Regions from separate parts of the Lysinibacillus sp. FSL K6-0057 genome, predicted to be linked through region 1. Evidence: a T-box and tRNA genes for the amino acid it is inferred to sense, from the RefSeq annotation. Region 1 holds a T-box; the other regions hold tRNA genes.
The links. A T-box is a leader RNA that pairs with one kind of tRNA and senses whether it is charged. The one in region 1 lies ahead of MHB40_RS17560 (valine--tRNA ligase), so its partner is inferred to be a tRNA-Val.
Positions count from the first base shown of each region.

Region 1 (5,207 bases):
TACTTCTAGCATGCCATTTTTCTAGTAGTATCTATTTTTAACTCTGTTCAACTTGAAACACCCTAGCATACTATCCTTCCAAGCGTCATATGATGCAGAGGGAGGGATTATTATCGAACACAAAACTTGGAATATGCGCGAAACATTTTGTTTTCCTGGATACGGCTGCCCAACAGAAATAGCAGCTGTACAAATTAAGCCTCAGTGGCAGGCAATGCAGTTAGAGGATTCACTTCGACTTATGGGCATCTATCATATCACCGCACACGTTCGCTTTGATTTTCAAGATATGCAAGCATTTACAGATAATGAAGATTTAATTACAATTGATGCCCTTGATATCCAAGGAGATACTGGTTATTTTGAGTATGCCGTACCTTTACATGTTGATTTACCAAAAGAATCGGATGTCAAAGATTTAATGGTCAAGGATATTCGCCCTAGTCTGGCAAATCAGATGTGTCAGCTTGAGTGGACAGTCACAAGTGCTTTCAATGAATATGAACCTGTTGTTGAAAGAAATATGTTAGACAATCCACACTTATCAACCCATGCTTTCGAACAAGAGGAAACAATGGCAGTAATCGAAGAAAGTGTTCAAGTGAAACAACCTGCCGCAGTAGCAGCAGCTTCACGCCAAGAGAACTCTACAACAGTTGACCAAAAAGCTGTATTGAGAGAATCCTCAAGCCATATTGTTGTACGTGAATCCAGTACTTGGCATGAAGTGCCTTCTATGATTTGGGATCTAACAGAAGAATATACACCGCTTAAAGTTCGTGTTTCAAATGATGTCTTTCAAAAGTAAATAGCAGAGAAGTAGCAGGAGTAATAAGAAGACTAAATCACCTGATGTTGGCACAATAATGACACGGATAAACTGAAAAGCACAAATCGGCACGATAATGGTTCTGCAATAAAAACGAACTTGCCGTAGCCAAGGTGGTAAAAGCCAAGGGTTATACTTGCGTCGACGCATTTGAATTGTCACTTCCTTTTCTATTTACTTTCCTCTTACTAAAAGATGACTAAATCACTTGAAAAATGACACGATCCTGCGGTACAATAAGGAAAATCAAATACAGATGCTATGATAGGGAAGAGTAAATTTTGTCTACATTTTCAGAGAGGAAACGGTAGCTGAGAAGTTTCTATTTGTACTGAATTGAAGGTAGCCCTTGAGCAGCTTTAGTGAACTAATAGTAGTTAAAGCCGGTTAAACACCGTTACCGAATTGAGAGCCAGTAGGGAAGGCTGAGAAAATGTGTCATTTAACATTTATCTTAACCACTGCTGGAATTAAAGGTGGTACCGCGAACTAAAACTCCTTCGTCCTTTTAGACGAGAGGAGTTTTTTTATTGGGTAAAAAAATGAACAGCATTTCTTTACCAACAGTTTTCAAACAATAGGAGGAGTCAATATGACAGAAAACATTTCAATGCCAACTAAATATGACCCACAGTCCATTGAAGCTGGTCGCTATGAATGGTGGTTACAAGGGAAGTTTTTCGAGGCACAGCCTGAAAGTGGGAAAAAACCCTATTCAATCGTTATTCCACCACCAAACGTAACAGGTAAATTACACCTTGGTCATGCTTGGGATACAACATTACAAGATATCCTCATTCGTATGAAACGCATGCAAGGTTATGATGCCCTTTGGTTGCCTGGTATGGATCATGCGGGTATTGCAACACAGGCAAAAGTAGAAGCAAAGCTGCGTGAGGATAATATTACACGTTATGATTTAGGACGTGAAAAATTCCTTGAAAAAACATGGGAATGGAAAGAAGAATATGCTGGACATATTCGTGATCAATGGGCAAAGCTTGGTCTTGGATTAGACTATACGCGTGAACGTTTCACACTAGATAAAGGCCTTTCAGATGCGGTAAAAACAGTTTTTGTTCAGTTATATGAAAAAGGTTTAATTTACCGTGGTGAGCGTATCATCAACTGGGACCCAGCGGCGAAAACAGCATTGTCTGATATTGAAGTAATTTATCAGGATGTGCAAGGTGCCTTCTATCATATGAAATATCCATTAGCTGATGGCTCAGGCTATGTAGAAGTTGCTACTACACGTCCCGAAACAATGCTTGGTGACTCTGGGGTAGCTGTTCACCCGAACGATGAGCGTTACCAGCATTTAATTGGTAAAACCGTTATTTTACCGATTGTAGGTCGCGAAATCCCGATTGTTGCTGATGACTATGTTGATATGGAATTTGGTACTGGGGTTGTAAAAATGACACCAGCCCATGATCCGAACGACTTTGAAGTTGGTAATCGTCATAATCTAGAGCGTATTCTAGTAATGAATGAAGACGGCACAATGAATGATCTTGCTGGTAAATATAAAGGAATGGATCGCTTTGAATGCCGCAAGCAAATCGTTGCTGATTTACAAGAAGCAGGCGTGTTAATTCGTATTGAAGAGCATATGCATTCAGTAGGACACTCTGAACGTTCTGGTGCTGTTGTTGAGCCATACCTTTCAGCACAATGGTTCGTTAAAATGCAACCACTTGCTGACGCTTCCCTAGAGCTACAAAAGGATGAAGAAGGGAAAGTAAACTTTGTTCCTGCTCGTTTTGAAAACACATATTCTCGCTGGATGGAGAATATTCGTGATTGGTGTATTTCTCGTCAATTATGGTGGGGCCATCAAATCCCAGCTTGGTACCATAATGAAACAGGCGAAATATACGTAGGTAAAGAAGCGCCAGCTGATGCAGAAAACTGGACGCAAGATGAAGATGTACTAGATACATGGTTCTCTTCAGCACTATGGCCATTTTCTACAATGGGCTGGCCGGATGAAGCAAATGAAGAATTTAAACGTTACTATCCAACCAGTACTTTAGTAACAGGTTATGATATTATTTTCTTCTGGGTATCTCGCATGATTTTCCAAGGCCTTGAGTTTACAGAGCAACGTCCATTTAAAGATGTACTCATTCATGGTTTAGTACGTGACGGTGAAGGACGTAAAATGAGTAAATCACTTGGCAATGGTGTTGATCCAATGGATGTTATTGAACAATACGGTGCAGATTCATTACGCTACTTCTTAGCTACTGGTTCATCACCTGGTCAAGATTTACGCTATACAACTGAAAAAGTAGAAGCAGTATGGAACTTCTCCAATAAGATTTGGAATGCATCACGTTTTGCGCTTATGAATATGGATGGTATGACATATGATGAGATCGACTTAACTGGTGAAAAATCAGTTGCTGACAAATGGATTTTAACACGCTTAAATGAAACAATTGAACGAGTAACTTCTCTTGCAGAGCGTTATGAATTCGGTGAAGTGGGTCGTGAATTGTACAATTTCATTTGGGATGATTTCTGTTCTTGGTATATTGAAATGGCAAAATTACCACTTTACGGAGAGGATGAAGCAGCTAAAAAGACAACTCGTTCTATTTTAGCTTACGTACTAGATCAAACAATGCGTCTATTACATCCATTTATGCCTTTCATTACAGAAGAAATCTGGCAGCACTTACCACACGAGGGTGAATCTATTACAGTGGCAGCATGGCCAACAGTACGCACAGATCTTCATTTTGCAGATGAAGCAGATAATATGAAGCTCCTAATGGATATTATACGTTCAGTACGTAATATTCGTGCGGAAGTAAATACGCCAATGAGCAAAAAAGTACCGTTGTTTATTTCAGCGAAAGATGCGGCAACAGCAGCTGTACTCGAAGAGAATCAAGCATATTTAGAAAAATTCTGTAATCCTGACACTTTAACAATTGGTGAAGGTTTAGAGGCTCCAGGTCAATCGATGACGGCTGTTGTTACAGGAGCACAGGTTTTCCTACCTCTTGTTGGACTGATCAATCTAGAGGAAGAAATTGCTCGCCTTGAAAAAGAATTAGAAAAATGGGCAAAAGAAGTGAAGCTTGTTACAGGTAAGCTATCGAATGAGAAGTTCGTATCGAAAGCACCGGAAGCGTTAGTCAATGCAGAACGTGAAAAATTAGCAGATTACGAAAGCAAGCATGCGGTTGTTTTAAAACGTTTAGATGAATTGAAAAATATGTAAAGATAAAGCAATGGATGGCGAAAAAGTCATCCATTGCTTTTTTTTTATGGATCTAAAGATATGCATTGTTTTAGGAAAAAATATATAGTATTATTTAAAATAAATTAGTCTAATAGATGATAATTGGCACTACACTAGTAGGAAACAAAACCTAATTTCATATTATTTAGCCGTGAAAAACCAAAGCTAAGATTGTGTGAATGGATATTTTTTTAAATAGACAGTCTTTTTAATGAAAGAAAATAAGAGTCAATGGAGGTGTTGAGAATGTCAGGAAATATTGCAACTATTATTACAAAAGTCAACAAAGCATGTGATGAATTAGACTTTGTAAGCGCGAGAGTATTGATCGAAACGAATCTCTTGAAATTATCAGAAGCAAAGTATTATCGTTTATTAAATACAAGTGGTCGCGTCCTTATTAAGCACATATTAGCAAATAGTAATCCTCAACAGGATAGCGCTAAATTATCAAGGACCGATTTATTAACGATCCAAAAAATAAATGAGTATTGCTCAGACTTTGATATATCTATGTTAAAAAGAACGTTAAAAAACGCTTTTGAATTAGTGCAACGTCCAGATGTTCATCCGTTATTAAATAGTGATGCAAAAACTATTTTAAACAATATGGGTGCTTTATTAGGTGCTCACAAGGTACACTAATCTAATATTAGTACGAACACGCAGTCGCTAGCTGCGTGTTTTTTGTATTTTGTCATTTTGCTATGTTATTAAACGTTACTTGTACTAAAATAAAGATATTGCAGTAAGAGGGAGTGTTTATTTTGTTTAACACAATGAACGAATGTACAAAATTTATTTTTACATTAAAAGCAGTTGATCATAAACGTGCGCCACTTGTCCTTATGCGTGAAGTATTAGGACATTTAGATGAACCTCACAACAAACTACGAGTAATCCATGTAGCAGGCTCAAATGGTAAAGGCTCTACGGTGAACGCATTAAGAGAAATGCTACAACATGCAGGTTACACTGTAGGGGCATTTACGTCCCCACATTTAGAGCGAGTCAATGAACGGATGACCATTAACGGCCACCAAATCTCGGATGAGCAATTTCTTTACTACTTCAATAAACTTGCAAAAATTATAGAAGAGCACTACAATGGCGATTTTC
Region 1 covers NZ_CP152047.1:3,516,761-3,521,967, reverse strand. The annotation lists gene MHB40_RS17570 (valyl-tRNA synthetase) at 134-808, shown strand; gene MHB40_RS17565 (hypothetical protein) at 785-979, opposite strand; T-box leader at 1,082-1,340, shown strand; gene MHB40_RS17560 (valine--tRNA ligase) at 1,422-4,067, shown strand; gene MHB40_RS17555 (hypothetical protein) at 4,335-4,733, shown strand; gene MHB40_RS17550 (folylpolyglutamate synthase/dihydrofolate synthase family protein) at 4,868-5,207, shown strand, end outside.

Region 2 (5,207 bases), 1.8 Mb from region 1:
TTACATAGGGTTTATGGAATATATGAGTCGTTGCAGGCGAAAGTGGCGGGATTAACCATGTCCAGTTGCCTGTAACTTCTCTTTCTGCTGATTTTTCTGCTTCCTCAAACAATTTAAATTGCTGAGCCGCTGTATGATGATCAACAATGCTCACACCATCTTCTTTAAATGAGTGAAGAACAGCAATATTAAGTTCCACTAATGCACGATCACGCCAAAGAGACGCTTGTTTGGTTGTATCAAGATTAAAAATTTCTGCAATAGCAGGTAGCATGTTATAGCGCTCATGATCTGCTAAATTGCGTGCACCGATTTCTGTTCCCATATACCAGCCATTAAATGGAGCAGCTTGAAAATCAATACCTGCCATTTGAAAACGCATACTCGAAATTATGGGTACGGCATACCATTTCATCCCTAACTTCTCCACATCCACTAACTCTGGATGGCGGATTGAGACCTCTACTATATATTCTTCAGGGATTACATACATTTTGGGAGCGCGATCATCCACCTGTATAATGAGTGGTAGCACATCAAAAGCCGTTCCTTTACCTTTCCATCCCAGAGATTTACATACTTTTGTAAACTCAATGGATTGCGAATCTCCAATAACGCCTGCTTCTGTTTCATAGCCTGCATAACGGATAAGTTGATGATTCCAAATCCTTACTCTATCTGAAGCAAACACTGTTATAGTTGGACGGATCTTCCCACAATTTGTTGCATAATCAATATGTTCTAGTAATTTTTGAAAAATATCCTGTTCATCTAAAACATCACGTGCATCTACCACATGCAGTGACTGCCAAAATAGACGTCCGATACATTTATTGCTATTACGCCATGCCACTCGTGCACCAAAAACTAGCTCCTCAGTTGTTGGGTAATATTCACCTGCATTTTCAACTTCCTGTAATCTATTCTTTAACCAAAGTTCTGATTTATTTTGTTCTGTCTGGTATAAACTTAAAAATTGCTGTATCTCCTGTATATTCATATCGATTCCTCCACTTATCCTCATATTAGAGGAACAAAACAACAAGCACCATGAAAATAGTACTTGAAAAAACATACATATTTTATATATGAAATAGTTTGTTCAAATTTAATCTGTAGATTCTCTTTCGTAAAGAGAATCTACATAGTGTTGAAAAACAAAACTAACAATAGAATTTTTGTGAAAGGTGAAAACGGATTTCCGTTGCAGGCTACTTGCTTTCCTGTGGGCGAGCGCCGAGCCGCTTCCTCTGCTACCGCTCCGTGCAGGGGCTCGCCTGTCTCGCTATCCCACGGGAGTCAAGTAGCCCTCCACTCCAACCTACAAAATGTTAACTTTTTTAGCAAAGGTTTTCAAATAAAGTGAAGGTCTTCACTACCCTTTATGAAGGGGTGTTGTCACTACACAATGAAAATAAGAGCCTATCTAATTATACAAATCATGGGCTATTTTGATCGCTACGGTTAGTATGTAAGATAAGGAAAAGACACTTTTGCACATGGTTGATTGGAGTGGAGCCAGCGTCACTCCTAAGGGATTTAGCGTCACAAAGGAGACCCTGGAGCGAACGCTAGTGAGTGAAGCGGCTCATCGGACGCCCCCTGGAAAGGACGCTGGCGGAACGGAAATCAACCCCTCACCTTGCTAAAAGGTCTTTTTCTACTAATGACATGATCTTTTTTCAACAACATGAAAAAGGAGAATGTACTTAAAGAAAATAGAAAAAAGCATGTAACACACATCTGTGCTACATGCTTGATGACCCGTACGGGATTCGAACCCGTGTTACCGCCGTGAAAGGGCGGTGTCTTAACCACTTGACCAACGGGCCGTGGCTCCGAAGGCAGGACTCGAACCTGCGACAACCTGATTAACAGTCAGGTGCTACTACCAACTGAGCTACTTCGGAATAATGATGGGCCTAAATGGACTCGAACCATCGACCTCACGCTTATCAGGCGTGCGCTCTAACCAGCTGAGCTATAGGCCCATTTTGGAGCGGGTGATGAGAATCGAACTCACGACATCAGCTTGGAAGGCTGAGGTTTTACCATTAAACTACACCCGCAATAATGGTGGGTCAGGACGGAATCGAACCGCCGACACTTAGAGCTTCAATCTAATGCTCTACCAACTGAGCTACTGACCCGGAAAATGGAGGAGGTAGAGGGATTCGAACCCCCGCGCGGTGTTACCCGCCTGTCGGTTTTCAAGACCGATCCCTTCAGCCAGACTTGGGTATACCTCCAAAAATATTAAAATGGTGGAGCCTAGCGGGATCGAACCGCTGACCTCCTGCGTGCAAGGCAGGCGCTCTCCCAGCTGAGCTAAGGCCCCATTTATCATGAAAGATGGTCGGAATGACAGGATTCGAACCTACGACCCCTTGGTCCCAAACCAAGTGCTCTACCAAGCTGAGCTACATTCCGTAAACGTGAATTTATTGGCGCGCCCGACAGGAGTCGAACCCATAACCTTCTGATCCGTAGTCAGACGCTCTATCCAATTGAGCTACGGGCGCATATTAATTAAAAAATGATGAGCCATGAAGGACTCGAACCTTCGACCCTCTGATTAAAAGTCAGATGCTCTACCAACTGAGCTAATGGCTCGTAAAATAAAAAATGGCTGGGGTACTAGGATTCGAACCTAGGCATGACGGAATCAAAATCCGTTGCCTTACCGCTTGGCTATACCCCAATTTTGAAATGGGGCGACTGATGGGAATCGAACCCACGAATGTCGGAACCACAATCCGATGCGTTAACCACTTCGCCACAATCGCCACTATAAAATAATAGCTATATATGAACGAGTACCTCAATACCTGGCAGGGGCAGTAGGAATCGAACCCACACCAAAGGTTTTGGAGACCTCTATTCTACCGTTGAACTATGCCCCTAAAATGGTGGAGGGGGACGGATTCGAACCGCCGAACCCTAAGGAGCGGATTTACAGTCCGCCGCGTTTAGCCACTTCGCTACCCCTCCAAGGGAATGGTGCCGGCGATAGGAGTCGAACCCACGACCTACTGATTACAAGTCAGTTGCTCTACCAACTGAGCTACACCGGCAATAATAATGGCGGTCCCGACCGGGATCGAACCGGCGATCTCCTGCGTGACAGGCAGGCATGTTAACCGCTACACCACGGGACCATAATGGTGGAGGATGACGGGCTCGAACCGCCGACCCTCTGCTTGTAAGGCAGATGCTCTCCCAGCTGAGCTAATCCTCCACAAAAAATAAGCGAAGCGATGTCCTACTCTCACAGGGGGAAACCCCCAACTACCATCGGCGCTAAAGAGCTTAACTTCCGTGTTCGGTATGGGAACGGGTGTGACCTCTTTGCCATCATCACTTCACTTATTCAGTTGAAAGACTTATTCTTTCAAAACTGGATAAACGTGCATTGAATGTGTCAAACGTTTTGGTTAAGTCCTCGATCGATTAGTATTCGTCAGCTCCATGTGTCACCACACTTCCACCTCGAACCTATCTACCTCATCGTCTTTGAGGGATCTTACTTACTTGCGTAATGGGAAATCTCATCTTGAGGGGGGCTTCATGCTTAGATGCTTTCAGCACTTATCCCGTCCACACATAGCTACCCAGCGATGCCTTTGGCAAGACAACTGGTACACCAGCGGTGTGTCCATCCCGGTCCTCTCGTACTAAGGACAGCTCCTCTCAAATTTCCTACGCCCACGACGGATAGGGACCGAACTGTCTCACGACGTTCTGAACCCAGCTCGCGTACCGCTTTAATGGGCGAACAGCCCAACCCTTGGGACCGACTACAGCCCCAGGATGCGATGAGCCGACATCGAGGTGCCAAACCTCCCCGTCGATGTGGACTCTTGGGGGAGATAAGCCTGTTATCCCCGGGGTAGCTTTTATCCGTTGAGCGATGGCCCTTCCATGCGGAACCACCGGATCACTAAGCCCGTCTTTCGACCCTGCTCGACTTGTAGGTCTCGCAGTCAAGCTCCCTTGTGCCTTTACACTCTACGAATGATTTCCAACCATTCTGAGGGAACCTTTGGGCGCCTCCGTTACCTTTTAGGAGGCGACCGCCCCAGTCAAACTGTCCGCCTGACACTGTCTCCTGCCCCGCTAAGGGGCATGGGTTAGAATTTCAATACAACCAGGGTAGTATCCCACCGACGCCTCCTTCGAAGCTGGCGCTCCGAGATCTCTGGCTCCTACCTATCCTGTACAAGTTGTACCAAAATTCAATATCAGGCTACAGTAAAGCTCCACGGGGTCTTTCCGTCCTGTCGCGGGTAACCTGCATCTTCACAGGTACTATAATTTCACCGAGTCTCTCGTTGAGACAGTGCCCAGATCGTTACGCCTTTCGTGCGGGTCGGAACTTACCCGACAAGGAATTTCGCTACCTTAGGACCGTTATAGTTACGGCCGCCGTTTACTGGGGCTTCAATTCGCAGCTTCGCTTGCGCTAACCACTCCTCTTAACCTTCCAGCACCGGGCAGGCGTCAGCCCCTATACGTCACCTTACGGTTTTGCAGAGACCTGTGTTTTTGCTAAACAGTCGCCTGGGCCTATTCACTGCGGCTCTCATGCGCTTGCACGCTCAAGAGCACCCCTTCTCCCGAAGTTACGGGGTCATTTTGCCGAGTTCCTTAACGAGAGTTCTCTCGCACACCTTAGGATTCTCTCCTCGACTACCTGTGTCGGTTTGCGGTACGGGCACCTCTCACCTCGATAGAGGCTTTTCTTGGCAGTGTGAAATCAGGAACTTCGTCCATACGGACTCGCCATCACAGCTCAACGTTACAGTGTGCGGATTTGCCTACACACACGCCTTACTGCTTGGACGCGCATATCCAACAGCGCGCTTACCCTATCCTACTGCGTCCCCCCATTTCTCAAACGGTGAGGAGGTGGTACAGGAATATCAACCTGTTGTCCATCGCCTACGCCTATCGGCCTCGGCTTAGGTCCCGACTAACCCTGAGCGGACGAGCCTTCCTCAGGAAACCTTAGTCATACGGTGGACGGGATTCTCACCCGTCTTTCGCTACTCATACCGGCATTCTCACTTCTAAGCGCTCCACCAGTCCTTCCGGTCTGACTTCAACGCACTTAGAACGCTCTCCTACCACTGACATCGTAGATGTCAATCCACAGCTTCGGTGAATCGTTTAGCCCCGATACATTTTCGGCGCAGCGTCACTCGACC
Region 2 covers NZ_CP152047.1:285,373-290,579, reverse strand. The annotation lists gene MHB40_RS01365 (nitric oxide synthase oxygenase) at 1-1,000, opposite strand, end outside; tRNA gene MHB40_RS01360 (tRNA-Glu) at 1,761-1,832, opposite strand; tRNA gene MHB40_RS01355 (tRNA-Asn) at 1,834-1,910, opposite strand; tRNA gene MHB40_RS01350 (tRNA-Ile) at 1,918-1,991, opposite strand; tRNA gene MHB40_RS01345 (tRNA-Gly) at 1,996-2,069, opposite strand; tRNA gene MHB40_RS01340 (tRNA-Phe) at 2,075-2,150, opposite strand; tRNA gene MHB40_RS01335 (tRNA-Ser) at 2,157-2,249, opposite strand; tRNA gene MHB40_RS01330 (tRNA-Ala) at 2,263-2,338, opposite strand; tRNA gene MHB40_RS01325 (tRNA-Pro) at 2,354-2,430, opposite strand; tRNA gene MHB40_RS01320 (tRNA-Arg) at 2,446-2,522, opposite strand; tRNA gene MHB40_RS01315 (tRNA-Lys) at 2,541-2,613, opposite strand; tRNA gene MHB40_RS01310 (tRNA-Gln) at 2,627-2,701, opposite strand; tRNA gene MHB40_RS01305 (tRNA-His) at 2,711-2,786, opposite strand; tRNA gene MHB40_RS01300 (tRNA-Trp) at 2,830-2,903, opposite strand; tRNA gene MHB40_RS01295 (tRNA-Tyr) at 2,908-2,991, opposite strand; tRNA gene MHB40_RS01290 (tRNA-Thr) at 2,999-3,074, opposite strand; tRNA gene MHB40_RS01285 (tRNA-Asp) at 3,083-3,158, opposite strand; tRNA gene MHB40_RS01280 (tRNA-Val) at 3,163-3,238, opposite strand; rRNA gene rrf (5S ribosomal RNA) at 3,250-3,365, opposite strand; rRNA gene MHB40_RS01270 (23S ribosomal RNA) at 3,431-5,207, opposite strand, start outside.
Region 2: it encodes a tRNA-Val, which carries the amino acid that the T-box ahead of MHB40_RS17560 (valine--tRNA ligase) is inferred to sense. The anticodon was not compared.

Region 3 (5,207 bases), 360 kb from region 1:
TTTCCATTCCCCTTTATAGTATGCTTGATCAATTTGATGGATGGATTGCTAAACCACTTTCTGCAAATGAGGTTCGGGCTATTGCGAATGTTTATGAAGGTAGTCAACAATCTACTATTGAAACAAAACCCACCAACGAAACAGACGCCTTACTAGCAGGTCAATTCGTGCAAGCATTCCGTCTCTATTATGAAATGGCACTCAATGATGGTGATTTTTATTGGATAGCTGATATGCTTTCACCTGGCAGTACAGCATATCAAGAATTGGAGAAATACATTAATGAGATTGCCTACCAGGGTCATTACTTCTATTTTACAAACAATGATGTGCTAGATGTACAATACTCAAATGGTCAATATTATGTTGACATGAATGAAACTTTTGATTTTTATGATGCACAAGGTAATTACCAATTCTATGATCGCTATAAAACTTATACAGTTATTACGGATGATTATGGTGCTTATAAAATTGCCAACATTAAGATACACCAATAAAACCTTTTACAAAGTAAAATAGCAAGCTAGTTCATCACTAGTTTGCTATTGGTTCGCATATTTCCCATGCCATACTATTTGTCGATAGTTCTCTTTATCTGTGTCACCCTCTGTATTAATAAACAGCACCCTCGCATGTTCATTTAGGTGTAAGGCATTTTTTAATTCCTTATATTGTTCATTTGTCATTATTTCATAAAAGCAACCAAATGGCGCCGCTCCTGATTCACCAGCTATAATGCGAGTGTCTGTGTCTAATGGATTGCCAAGAACGCGCATACCTGTAGCTGCTATTTCTTCCTCGCAGGAGATACTTATTTTTGTGGAGGCTTTTAAGATTTGCCAAGCCTGTGGATTCGGTTCACCGCAAGCAAGCCCTGCCATAATCGTTTGCATCTCCCCGCCAACAGAGACAAATTGATCCGTATTTTTTTTAAAGCTTTCATAATAGCAATTAGCGACATGAGGCTCAACCAATACAAAAGTAACTTCCTGCTCATAGTATTGCTGTAAAAACGCAACTACTGCTCCTGCAAAGGATCCTACACCCGCTTGCAAAAATACATGTGTCGGGGCTAGCTGTATCTGTTCAACAATCTCCTGCACAATGGTTGTGTAACCTTGCATAATCCATAATGGAATTTCTTCATAGCCATCCCACATTGTATCCTGAACCAGAACCCAGCCATTTTTTTGTGCAAGCTGTGAGGTATAACGAACAGTATCGTCATAATTCATTGTCGTAATTTCAGCAAAAGCCCCTTCACTTTTAATATGCTGTAAACGCTCAGCCGCGCTGCCAGCTGGCATATATATTCGCGCTTGAAAACCCAGTTCTCTAGCTGCCCATGCAACACCACGACCATGATTACCATCTGTCGTTGAAATAAATGTTAAATCGCCTACTTCTGCTTTTACTTCCGGAGATTTTAACTGTTCAAACGATAGCTCCTTTATATTCCTCCCAAGCTTATTGGCAATATATTGCGCAATTGCATAAATACCGCCTAATACTTTAAAGGCATTTAAACCAAATCGATAAGATTCATCTTTAACCATGATTTTTTCTACACCCATATATGAAGCAAGTGCCTCAAGATGATGGAGAGGTGTCTGCTCAAATCGCTCATATGTACGCTGAAATTGACCAACCTTCTTTACTTGTTCCAGTGTAAAATATGATAGTAATGGTGAGCCTTGGTTTGTGTTGTCTAGCTGATTGTGCACCCACTTTAATTTTTCCTTCATACCTATCTCCCCCTTTACCAATAGCTTAGTCGATCTAGCTTTAAAATACAAAATTTATTACCAAAATTAAACAGGGGTAGTCAGAGCAAGCAAATATATCAGTTATACATTGGTTTTGGACCTACAAACACCGAGAATTCCAATCTAAACCTCCAGAAAAACAATAAACCCTTACAGGATCTAATTTCTGTAAAGGTTTATTATTATCTAGCTATTTTTAAGTAAATTAAAAAGTGCAGTAGATGTAAATTCATCTACTGCACTTAGTATGACCCGTACGGGATTCGAACCCGTGTTACCGCCGTGAAAGGGCGGTGTCTTAACCACTTGACCAACGGGCCCATGGCGGAGAAGGAGGGATTTGAACCCTCGCGCCGGTTACCCGACCTACACCCTTAGCAGGGGCGCCTCTTCAGCCTCTTGAGTACTTCCCCAAAATAAAAATGGCTCCGAAGGCAGGACTCGAACCTGCGACAACCTGATTAACAGTCAGGTGCTACTACCAACTGAGCTACTTCGGAATAATGGTGGGCCTAAATGGACTCGAACCATCGACCTCACGCTTATCAGGCGTGCGCTCTAACCAGCTGAGCTATAGGCCCTTGGAGCGGGTGATGGGAATCGAACCCACGACATCAGCTTGGAAGGCTGAGGTTTTACCATTAAACTACACCCGCATAAATGGTGGGTCAGGACGGAATCGAACCGCCGACACTTAGAGCTTCAATCTAATGCTCTACCAACTGAGCTACTGACCCATTTCGTCCATGCTAAGCTTGCTCACTCTTTTGCTTCTCATGACTTTTATTTTAAAAATGGCGGTCCCGACCGGGATCGAACCGGCGATCTCCTGCGTGACAGGCAGGCATGTTAACCGCTACACCACGGGACCTTTTGGTTGCGGGGGCCGGATTTGAACCAACGACCTTCGGGTTATGAGCCCGACGAGCTACCACTGCTCCACCCCGCGATAATTTTATGCTGTTTCGAGTTTTTAAAGCACCATTTATAAAAATTTAAAACTGGAGGAGGTAGAGGGATTCGAACCCCCGCGCGGTGTTACCCGCCTGTCGGTTTTCAAGACCGATCCCTTCAGCCAGACTTGGGTATACCTCCGTTACAATATATAAATGGTGGACCTTGCAGGACTCGAACCTGCGACCGGACGGTTATGAGCCGTCTGCTCTAACCAACTGAGCTAAAGGTCCTTAAGATGGCGGCAGAGGGGATCGAACCCCCGACCTTACGGGTATGAACCGTACGCTCTAGCCAGCTGAGCTACGCCGCCAGGATCTTTATACTGGTTAATTTACTTATGGTGGAGCCTAGCGGGATCGAACCGCTGACCTCCTGCGTGCAAGGCAGGCGCTCTCCCAGCTGAGCTAAGGCCCCATAAATTTTTAGGAAATGGTCGGGAAGACAGGATTCGAACCTGCGACCCCTTGGTCCCAAACCAAGTGCTCTACCAAGCTGAGCTACTTCCCGTTGTTCTTTTGGCGCGCCCGACAGGAGTCGAACCCATAACCTTCTGATCCGTAGTCAGACGCTCTATCCAATTGAGCTACGGGCGCATTTAAAATGGTGCCGAGGACCGGAATCGAACCGGTACGGTAGTCACCTACCGCAGGATTTTAAGTCCTGTGCGTCTGCCAGTTCCGCCACCCCGGCACATTTGGAGCGGAAGACGAGGTTCGAACTCGCGACCCCCACCTTGGCAAGGTGGTGTTCTACCACTGAACTACTTCCGCATGTGCATAAGTTTTTTTATCTGGCAATGAAAATAATGGTGCGGGTGAAGGGAGTCGAACCCCCACGCCTTGCGGCGCTAGATCCTAAGTCTAGTGCGTCTGCCAATTCCGCCACACCCGCTTATTATTATTTCAAAAATGGTGAGCCATGAAGGACTCGAACCTTCGACCCTCTGATTAAAAGTCAGATGCTCTACCAACTGAGCTAATGGCTCGAAAAAATGGTGCCGGCTATAGGAATCGAACCCACGACCTACTGATTACAAGTCAGTTGCTCTACCTGCTGAGCTAAACCGGCATATGGTGGAGGATGACGGGCTCGAACCGCCGACCCTCTGCTTGTAAGGCAGATGCTCTCCCAGCTGAGCTAATCCTCCTGGGTACTATGCCTAGCGACGTCCTACTCTCACAGGGGGAAGCCCCCAACTACCATCGGCGCTAAAGAGCTTAACTTCCGTGTTCGGTATGGGAACGGGTGTGACCTCTTTGCCATCATCACTAGACTTTGTTATGTATCTCGTTTTGAAGTTGTTTACCTGTCCTTCAAGACAAGAATTATTGTATAACGTTTTCTAACATTATGCAATACTTTTTTATAAAAAAAAAGAAATTATTACGTTTTGAAGATATTTTTGTTAAGTAAGAGAAATTATTGCCCTGCAAAATATTATAGCAATTGTTGTTTCAAAAGAAAACAATTATTTTATTTTGTATATTTTCTTAACTTATAATCTATTTGAAAACAAGTGAAGAACATAGAAAATCCTCCACTCGTCTTTTCATTAAATATTTGAAAGCTCTATTTTTAATTTTGTAATATCATCAAGTGTGGTGGAAGGACCAAAAGATATTCTAAAAAATTGGCGTGCCGCTTCTAAAGAGAAACCCATTGATAAAATGGCCTTTGTTCCAGATTCACTATGAATATCACATGCACTACCCGTAGAAATACAAATTCCTGCTTCATTTAACTTTAAAAGAACATATTGCCCCTCTACTTTCTCCATCATTACCCCACAAATATTAGGTAGTTGCTGTTTACACTCAACAAGTTGACATGTTTCAGATAAATCATTTTTGAAAAAATTTCTTAAAGTCTCGTAATGTTGCAATTCATATTGATAGTTTTCAATTGCCGCCGCAAAGGCCACAATTGCAGGAGTATCTAATGTTCCCCCTCTTAGCCCTCTCTCATGGGTTACACCTGGTGTTAATGAAGGTACACGAATTGCGGGATTCAGATAAACAGCACCACACCCCTTTGGTCCACCTATTTTATGAGCTGAGATGGTAATCGCATCTGCTCCTTTTGGTATAGGTAGTTTGCCAAATGATTGCACACAATCAACATGACAGAAAATATTTGACTTTCTTGCCATCTCTACAATTTTCTTCACAGGCTGGATAGAACCAATTTCAGAATTGACATGTTGAATGGTAATCAAAGCTGTATCTTCACGAATTGTTTGTTGCAATTGGACCAGATCAACGCAACCATCCTTCTGCAATGGTAATTTCGTTACAACAAAGCCCTTTTTCTCAAGTGTATTCAAAGCTGCATGCACAGACGTATGTTCGGCTTGAGATGAAATAATGTGTTTTCCTTTTTTAGAGGCTAGCGCTAATGACAAGATGGCTATGAGATTTCCTTCAGTTCCGCTCCCTGTAAAAATTACACCATCACTATTTACGCCTAGAGCATGGGCTACAA
Region 3 covers NZ_CP152047.1:3,875,987-3,881,193, forward strand. The annotation lists gene MHB40_RS19135 (trypsin-like peptidase domain-containing protein) at 1-500, shown strand, start outside; gene MHB40_RS19140 (diaminopropionate ammonia-lyase) at 546-1,748, opposite strand; tRNA gene MHB40_RS19145 (tRNA-Glu) at 2,018-2,089, opposite strand; tRNA gene MHB40_RS19150 (tRNA-Ser) at 2,092-2,182, opposite strand; tRNA gene MHB40_RS19155 (tRNA-Asn) at 2,193-2,269, opposite strand; tRNA gene MHB40_RS19160 (tRNA-Ile) at 2,274-2,350, opposite strand; tRNA gene MHB40_RS19165 (tRNA-Gly) at 2,352-2,425, opposite strand; tRNA gene MHB40_RS19170 (tRNA-Phe) at 2,431-2,506, opposite strand; tRNA gene MHB40_RS19175 (tRNA-Asp) at 2,565-2,640, opposite strand; tRNA gene MHB40_RS19180 (tRNA-Met) at 2,644-2,718, opposite strand; tRNA gene MHB40_RS19185 (tRNA-Ser) at 2,772-2,864, opposite strand; tRNA gene MHB40_RS19190 (tRNA-Ile) at 2,880-2,956, opposite strand; tRNA gene MHB40_RS19195 (tRNA-Met) at 2,963-3,036, opposite strand; tRNA gene MHB40_RS19200 (tRNA-Ala) at 3,065-3,140, opposite strand; tRNA gene MHB40_RS19205 (tRNA-Pro) at 3,157-3,233, opposite strand; tRNA gene MHB40_RS19210 (tRNA-Arg) at 3,243-3,319, opposite strand; tRNA gene MHB40_RS19215 (tRNA-Leu) at 3,328-3,416, opposite strand; tRNA gene MHB40_RS19220 (tRNA-Gly) at 3,422-3,496, opposite strand; tRNA gene MHB40_RS19225 (tRNA-Leu) at 3,533-3,617, opposite strand; tRNA gene MHB40_RS19230 (tRNA-Lys) at 3,636-3,711, opposite strand; tRNA gene MHB40_RS19235 (tRNA-Thr) at 3,719-3,794, opposite strand; tRNA gene MHB40_RS19240 (tRNA-Val) at 3,798-3,873, opposite strand; rRNA gene rrf (5S ribosomal RNA) at 3,884-3,999, opposite strand; gene MHB40_RS19250 (cysteine desulfurase family protein) at 4,279-5,207, opposite strand, start outside.
Region 3: it encodes a tRNA-Val, which carries the amino acid that the T-box ahead of MHB40_RS17560 (valine--tRNA ligase) is inferred to sense. The anticodon was not compared.

Region 4 (5,207 bases), 750 kb from region 1:
GAAATAAACCGCTTGGAAATAATTTATTCCTTTCTGCTATTGCGGATTGTCTCTGATCCTATCTGTACCTCATCGTAAGGGAAGAAGCCGTATAATCAGTAGAAACCCTTGAAAAAGTTAGTTCAGAAAATTTCTAGTAGGAGCGTGTAAAATGAATTTAAAAGAAAAGTTGATATTAATAAAAGAAAATGGATACCAGGCACCCCCCGATACATTCCAGTTGATGCTAGAAATGATAAATAACATCGGTTCTTTGGATGCCCAACTACGTGATGAGCTAATTTATACGACCTTATCACATTGGATTCCTGATAATTCTCTAACAGCAAACGAACTAGAACAACTTCTACCAGTTGTTTTGGATAAAAACCATCTGCTTTTTAAGCTTGGTGAAACAAATACAGACTCTGTCTTCACTCGATCTTTCTCCATGCTAGTCATACCGCTCCTCTTCACAAGGAATAGAGAATCACCATTTCTCTCAAGAGAGCAAATTCATCAGATAAAAGAGAAAGTATTTTACAATGTACAGGAAGAGCGAGATTACCGTGGGTATGACGAAGAAAAAGGCTGGGCTCATGCTATAGCCCATGCAGCAGATGCTTTAGATGATTTGGCCCAATGCTCCGAACTGGATAAAAGTGACCTCTTAACTATCCTCGATTTGGTTTACGAAAAGATGACCATAACAGATCGAGTTTACTCCGATGGGGAAGATGAAAGAATGGTAAAATGTATAATTAGTGTATTAAATAGAAAAATACTTAGTCAGACTCATGTAGAGCAATGGATTCAAAGTTTTGGTGATGTGGAGAAAAATTCAGAATTTCTCCCTGCCTTTAAGCAAAAAAATAATATAAAGAACTTTTTGAAAAGTTTATACTTTCGAGTTAAATTTTACAATGTAGATGCCGTTCTCTGCTCGACTATCGAGCAAACATTATATAAAGTAGAAAAAGTATACTATTCCTAATTAAAATAAATGAGGGGAAAGCACCCACACTTGTCCGTCTCCACTTCAAATGTGGTAACAGGCAAACAATAGCCCTCAGGGAACATTTTTACTTCACACTTTTCACAGAAAATTTGATTTGCGGGGAATACATAAGTAGACGCTTAGGTCATGAAGACATTGAAACAACAATGAGAACTTATGCACATCTTCTAAAAGAAACCATTGAAGGAAACGATCAATTGGCAATCGATACTTTTACAGAAATGTATCAGTAGAAGAACAATAAACGCCTTACAATGTCCAAATTAAATTTTATTAAAAAAGCTCATGTTTGAAAAATAAACATGGACTTTTTTTGTTTTGCTTCCCTTAATCAATCCCGTTTAATTATAATAATCTGTTATTATTAACCTAATTACATAATATAAAGCAATATATAATTACATAATCATACAAATTACAATGAGGAGTTAATAGAATGAAAAGAAAAACAAAATCGACTACTATTATCATTGTAATAGCAGCCATCATCGGTGCAGCTTTTGCTTACACTCAATTCACAAATCCAATAGAAAAACCTGCTCAACCTGCTCACTTTCAACAAAAACAATTGTTGTTGAAGGTGACGGAGCAATTCTCGAAAGTAAAACAAAAGAAGAATTGCTTTATCCTGACAACTTAATAGAAGACAAAATAAATGAAGCCATTCACAGCATGTCTCACCAAAAGGTTCAATCTGGTGCTCAATGGGGTCACGAGCAAATAACACAAGAAAAGGTTGACCGATTGTTGGCTGTATGTAAAATGAACGATTATGAACATAACGATCTTTACATTCCAATATTGGAAAGATGGTCGAAAGGTGATTTTTCAAACGCCGTTGACGACCATAATAAAATTTGGAAATTACAACAAGGCGGAGGTGAAGAAGCCCTAGGAAAAGCAACTCGTTTGTCAACGCCAGAGGAGGAAGGGTATTATATAAAAGAATATTTCGAAAATAAAAAATAGGGAAATTTTCTATTTGTCTGCTATTTTTCAATTTATTATCATAATACTAATTACTAAAATCCACCAATTACTAAGATACAAAAAAATTATCGGCGGAGGGTTTTATATATGGAAGAAAGACCGCTAACAGACAAAGAACTTTATCACTTAAATATCGCTTTGAACGCAAAAGCCTATGGATTGAAGAACGTGTACAAGAAGAGTTTGGCGATTGAATTGATAAAATTGGCCCATGACCGTTCCCATACAATGAGAAACAAGCGCGACAACAAGTTTCTAAATTTTTACATCCATTGAGACTCCTGAGTTTATTCAAGACTTAATAGAAATGACCACAAATAAATCACGAGATCAATAACATCACAAAACGTCATTTACTTAACCGTAGTGACGTTTTTTCTTTTGGGTTATATTCCCTATTATTCTATTGGACAATCAACTATCGAAGTCGGGATATTAACAGCAATTGTTGCATACAAAGGCTCTGTTACACTACCTCCGCACACTACTTGAATTGATTTTGTAGTGTAAAGGAACACAAAAAAGACTCCACACAATTAAGTGTGAAGCCTTGATACGTAGCATTCTATTGCTAGTTTTAGATACCGGTGGTCGGGGTCGAACCGACACTCCAAAGGAACACGATTTTGAGTCGTGCGCGTCTGCCAATTCCGCCACACCGGCATAATGGCGATAAAAAAAATCGGATAAACCGATTAGCAGTTAAAATATGGAGGCGGCAACCGGATTTGAACCGGTGATAAAGGTGTTGCAGACCTGTGCCTTACCACTTGGCTATGCCGCCATCATACTTGGAGCGGAAGACGAGGTTCGAACTCGCGACCCCCACCTTGGCAAGGTGGTGTTCTACCACTGAACTACTTCCGCAAAAAATGGCTGGGGTACCTGGATTCGAACCAGGGCATGACGGAATCAAAATCCGTTGCCTTACCGCTTGGCTATACCCCAAAAGATAATTAGATAAAAATGGGGCGACTGATGGGAATCGAACCCACGAATGCCTGAACCACAATCAGGTGCGTTAACCACTTCGCCACAACCGCCATAATTACTATTTGGTATTATTCTAATTTAAAATTAAATGGGGCGACTGATGGGAATCGAACCCACGAATGCCTGAACCACAATCAGGTGCGTTAACCACTTCGCCACAACCGCCATAAAATTAAATTGGCAGGGGCAGTAGGAATCGAACCCACATCAAAGGTTTTGGAGACCTCTATTCTACCGTTAAACTATGCCCCTATTAGATTAAAACTGGTGGAGGGGGACGGATTCGAACCGCCGAACCCTAAGGAGCGGATTTACAGTCCGCCGCGTTTAGCCACTTCGCTACCCCTCCGGGAATACATGGTGCCGGCGATAGGAGTCGAACCCACGACCTACTGATTACAAGTCAGTTGCTCTACCAACTGAGCTACACCGGCAAAAAAACATGATGGGTCAGGACGGAATCGAACCGCCGACACTTAGAGCTTCAATCTAATGCTCTACCAACTGAGCTACTGACCCATGTTATTAAAATAAATGGCGGTCCCGACCGGGATCGAACCGGCGATCTCCTGCGTGACAGGCAGGCATGTTAACCGCTACACCACGGGACCATTTGGTTGCGGGGGCCGGATTTGAACCAACGACCTTCGGGTTATGAGCCCGACGAGCTACCACTGCTCCACCCCGCGATAATGATATATACTATTGTAAAAAATAATGGTGGAGGATGACGGGCTCGAACCGCCGACCCTCTGCTTGTAAGGCAGATGCTCTCCCAGCTGAGCTAATCCTCCATCTGGGTATTTAAATGGTGACCCCTACGGGATTCGAACCCGTGTTACCGCCGTGAAAGGGCGGTGTCTTAACCACTTGACCAAGGGGCCAACTATTGGAACAAATCAAAGTGCTGGCGGAGAGTAAGGGATTTGAACCCTTGAGACAGTGTTAACCGCCTACACGATTTCCAATCGTGCTCCTTCGGCCACTCGGACAACTCTCCAAGAATGGCTCCGAAGGCAGGACTCGAACCTGCGACAACCTGATTAACAGTCAGGTGCTACTACCAACTGAGCTACTTCGGAATAATTTTAGTATATAGCCTAGCGACGTCCTACTCTCACAGGGGGAAGCCCCCAACTACCATCGGCGCTAAAGAGCTTAACTTCCGTGTTCGGTATGGGAACGGGTGTGACCTCTTTGCCATCATCACTAGACTATTTGAAAGACAATACTTATTATAACATATCTTATAAAAATTACAAGTATATTATAATATTTTATTCTTTCAAAACTGGATAAACGTGCATTGAATGTTTCAAACGTTTTGGTTAAGTCCTCGATCGATTAGTATTCGTCAGCTCCATGTGTCACCACACTTCCACCTCGAACCTATCTACCTCATCGTCTTTGAGGGATCTTACTTACTTGCGTAATGGGAAATCTCATCTTGAGGGGGGCTTCATGCTTAGATGCTTTCAGCACTTATCCCGTCCACACATAGCTACCCAGCGATGCCTTTGGCAAGACAACTGGTACACCAGCGGTGTGTCCATCCCGGTCCTCTCGTACTAAGGACAGCTCCTCTCAAATTTCCTACGCCCACGACGGATAGGGACCGAACTGTCTCACGACGTTCTGAACCCAGCTCGCGTACCGCTTTAATGGGCGAACAGCCCAACCCTTGGGACCGACTACAGCCCCAGGATGCGATGAGCCGACATCGAGGTGCCAAACCTCCCCGTCGATGTGGACTCTTGGGGGAGATAAGCCTGTTATCCCCGGGGTAGCTTTTATCCGTTGAGCGATGGCCCTTCCATGCGGAACCACCGGATCACTAAGCCCGTCTTTCGACCCTGCTCGACTTGTAGGTCTCGCAGTCAAGCTCCCTTGTGCCTTTACACTCTACGAATGATTTCCAACCATTCTGAGGGAACCTTTGGGCGCCTCCGTTACCTTTTAGGAGGCGACCGCCCCAGTCAAACTGTCCGCCTGACACTGTCTCCTGCCCCGCTAAGGGGCATGGGTTAGAATTTCAATACAACCAGGGTAGTATCCCACCGACGCCTCCTTCGAAGCTGGCGCTCCGAGATCTCTGGCTCCTACCTATCCTGTACAAGTTGTACCAAAATTCAATATCAGGCTACAGTAAAGCTCCACGGGGTCTTTCCGTCCTGTCGCGGGTAACCTGCATCTTCACAGGTACTATAATTTCACCGAGTCTCTCGTT
Region 4 covers NZ_CP152047.1:4,271,242-4,276,448, forward strand. The annotation lists gene MHB40_RS21335 (DUF2785 domain-containing protein) at 152-973, shown strand; gene MHB40_RS21340 (hypothetical protein) at 1,434-1,637, shown strand; gene MHB40_RS21345 (DUF6241 domain-containing protein) at 1,616-1,966, shown strand; tRNA gene MHB40_RS21350 (tRNA-Leu) at 2,570-2,650, opposite strand; tRNA gene MHB40_RS21355 (tRNA-Cys) at 2,698-2,771, opposite strand; tRNA gene MHB40_RS21360 (tRNA-Gly) at 2,780-2,854, opposite strand; tRNA gene MHB40_RS21365 (tRNA-Gln) at 2,861-2,935, opposite strand; tRNA gene MHB40_RS21370 (tRNA-His) at 2,955-3,030, opposite strand; tRNA gene MHB40_RS21375 (tRNA-His) at 3,070-3,145, opposite strand; tRNA gene MHB40_RS21380 (tRNA-Trp) at 3,159-3,232, opposite strand; tRNA gene MHB40_RS21385 (tRNA-Tyr) at 3,246-3,329, opposite strand; tRNA gene MHB40_RS21390 (tRNA-Thr) at 3,339-3,414, opposite strand; tRNA gene MHB40_RS21395 (tRNA-Phe) at 3,427-3,499, opposite strand; tRNA gene MHB40_RS21400 (tRNA-Asp) at 3,516-3,591, opposite strand; tRNA gene MHB40_RS21405 (tRNA-Met) at 3,595-3,669, opposite strand; tRNA gene MHB40_RS21410 (tRNA-Val) at 3,699-3,774, opposite strand; tRNA gene MHB40_RS21415 (tRNA-Glu) at 3,790-3,864, opposite strand; tRNA gene MHB40_RS21420 (tRNA-Ser) at 3,889-3,980, opposite strand; tRNA gene MHB40_RS21425 (tRNA-Asn) at 3,986-4,062, opposite strand; rRNA gene rrf (5S ribosomal RNA) at 4,079-4,194, opposite strand; rRNA gene MHB40_RS21435 (23S ribosomal RNA) at 4,305-5,207, opposite strand, start outside.
Region 4: it encodes a tRNA-Val, which carries the amino acid that the T-box ahead of MHB40_RS17560 (valine--tRNA ligase) is inferred to sense. The anticodon was not compared.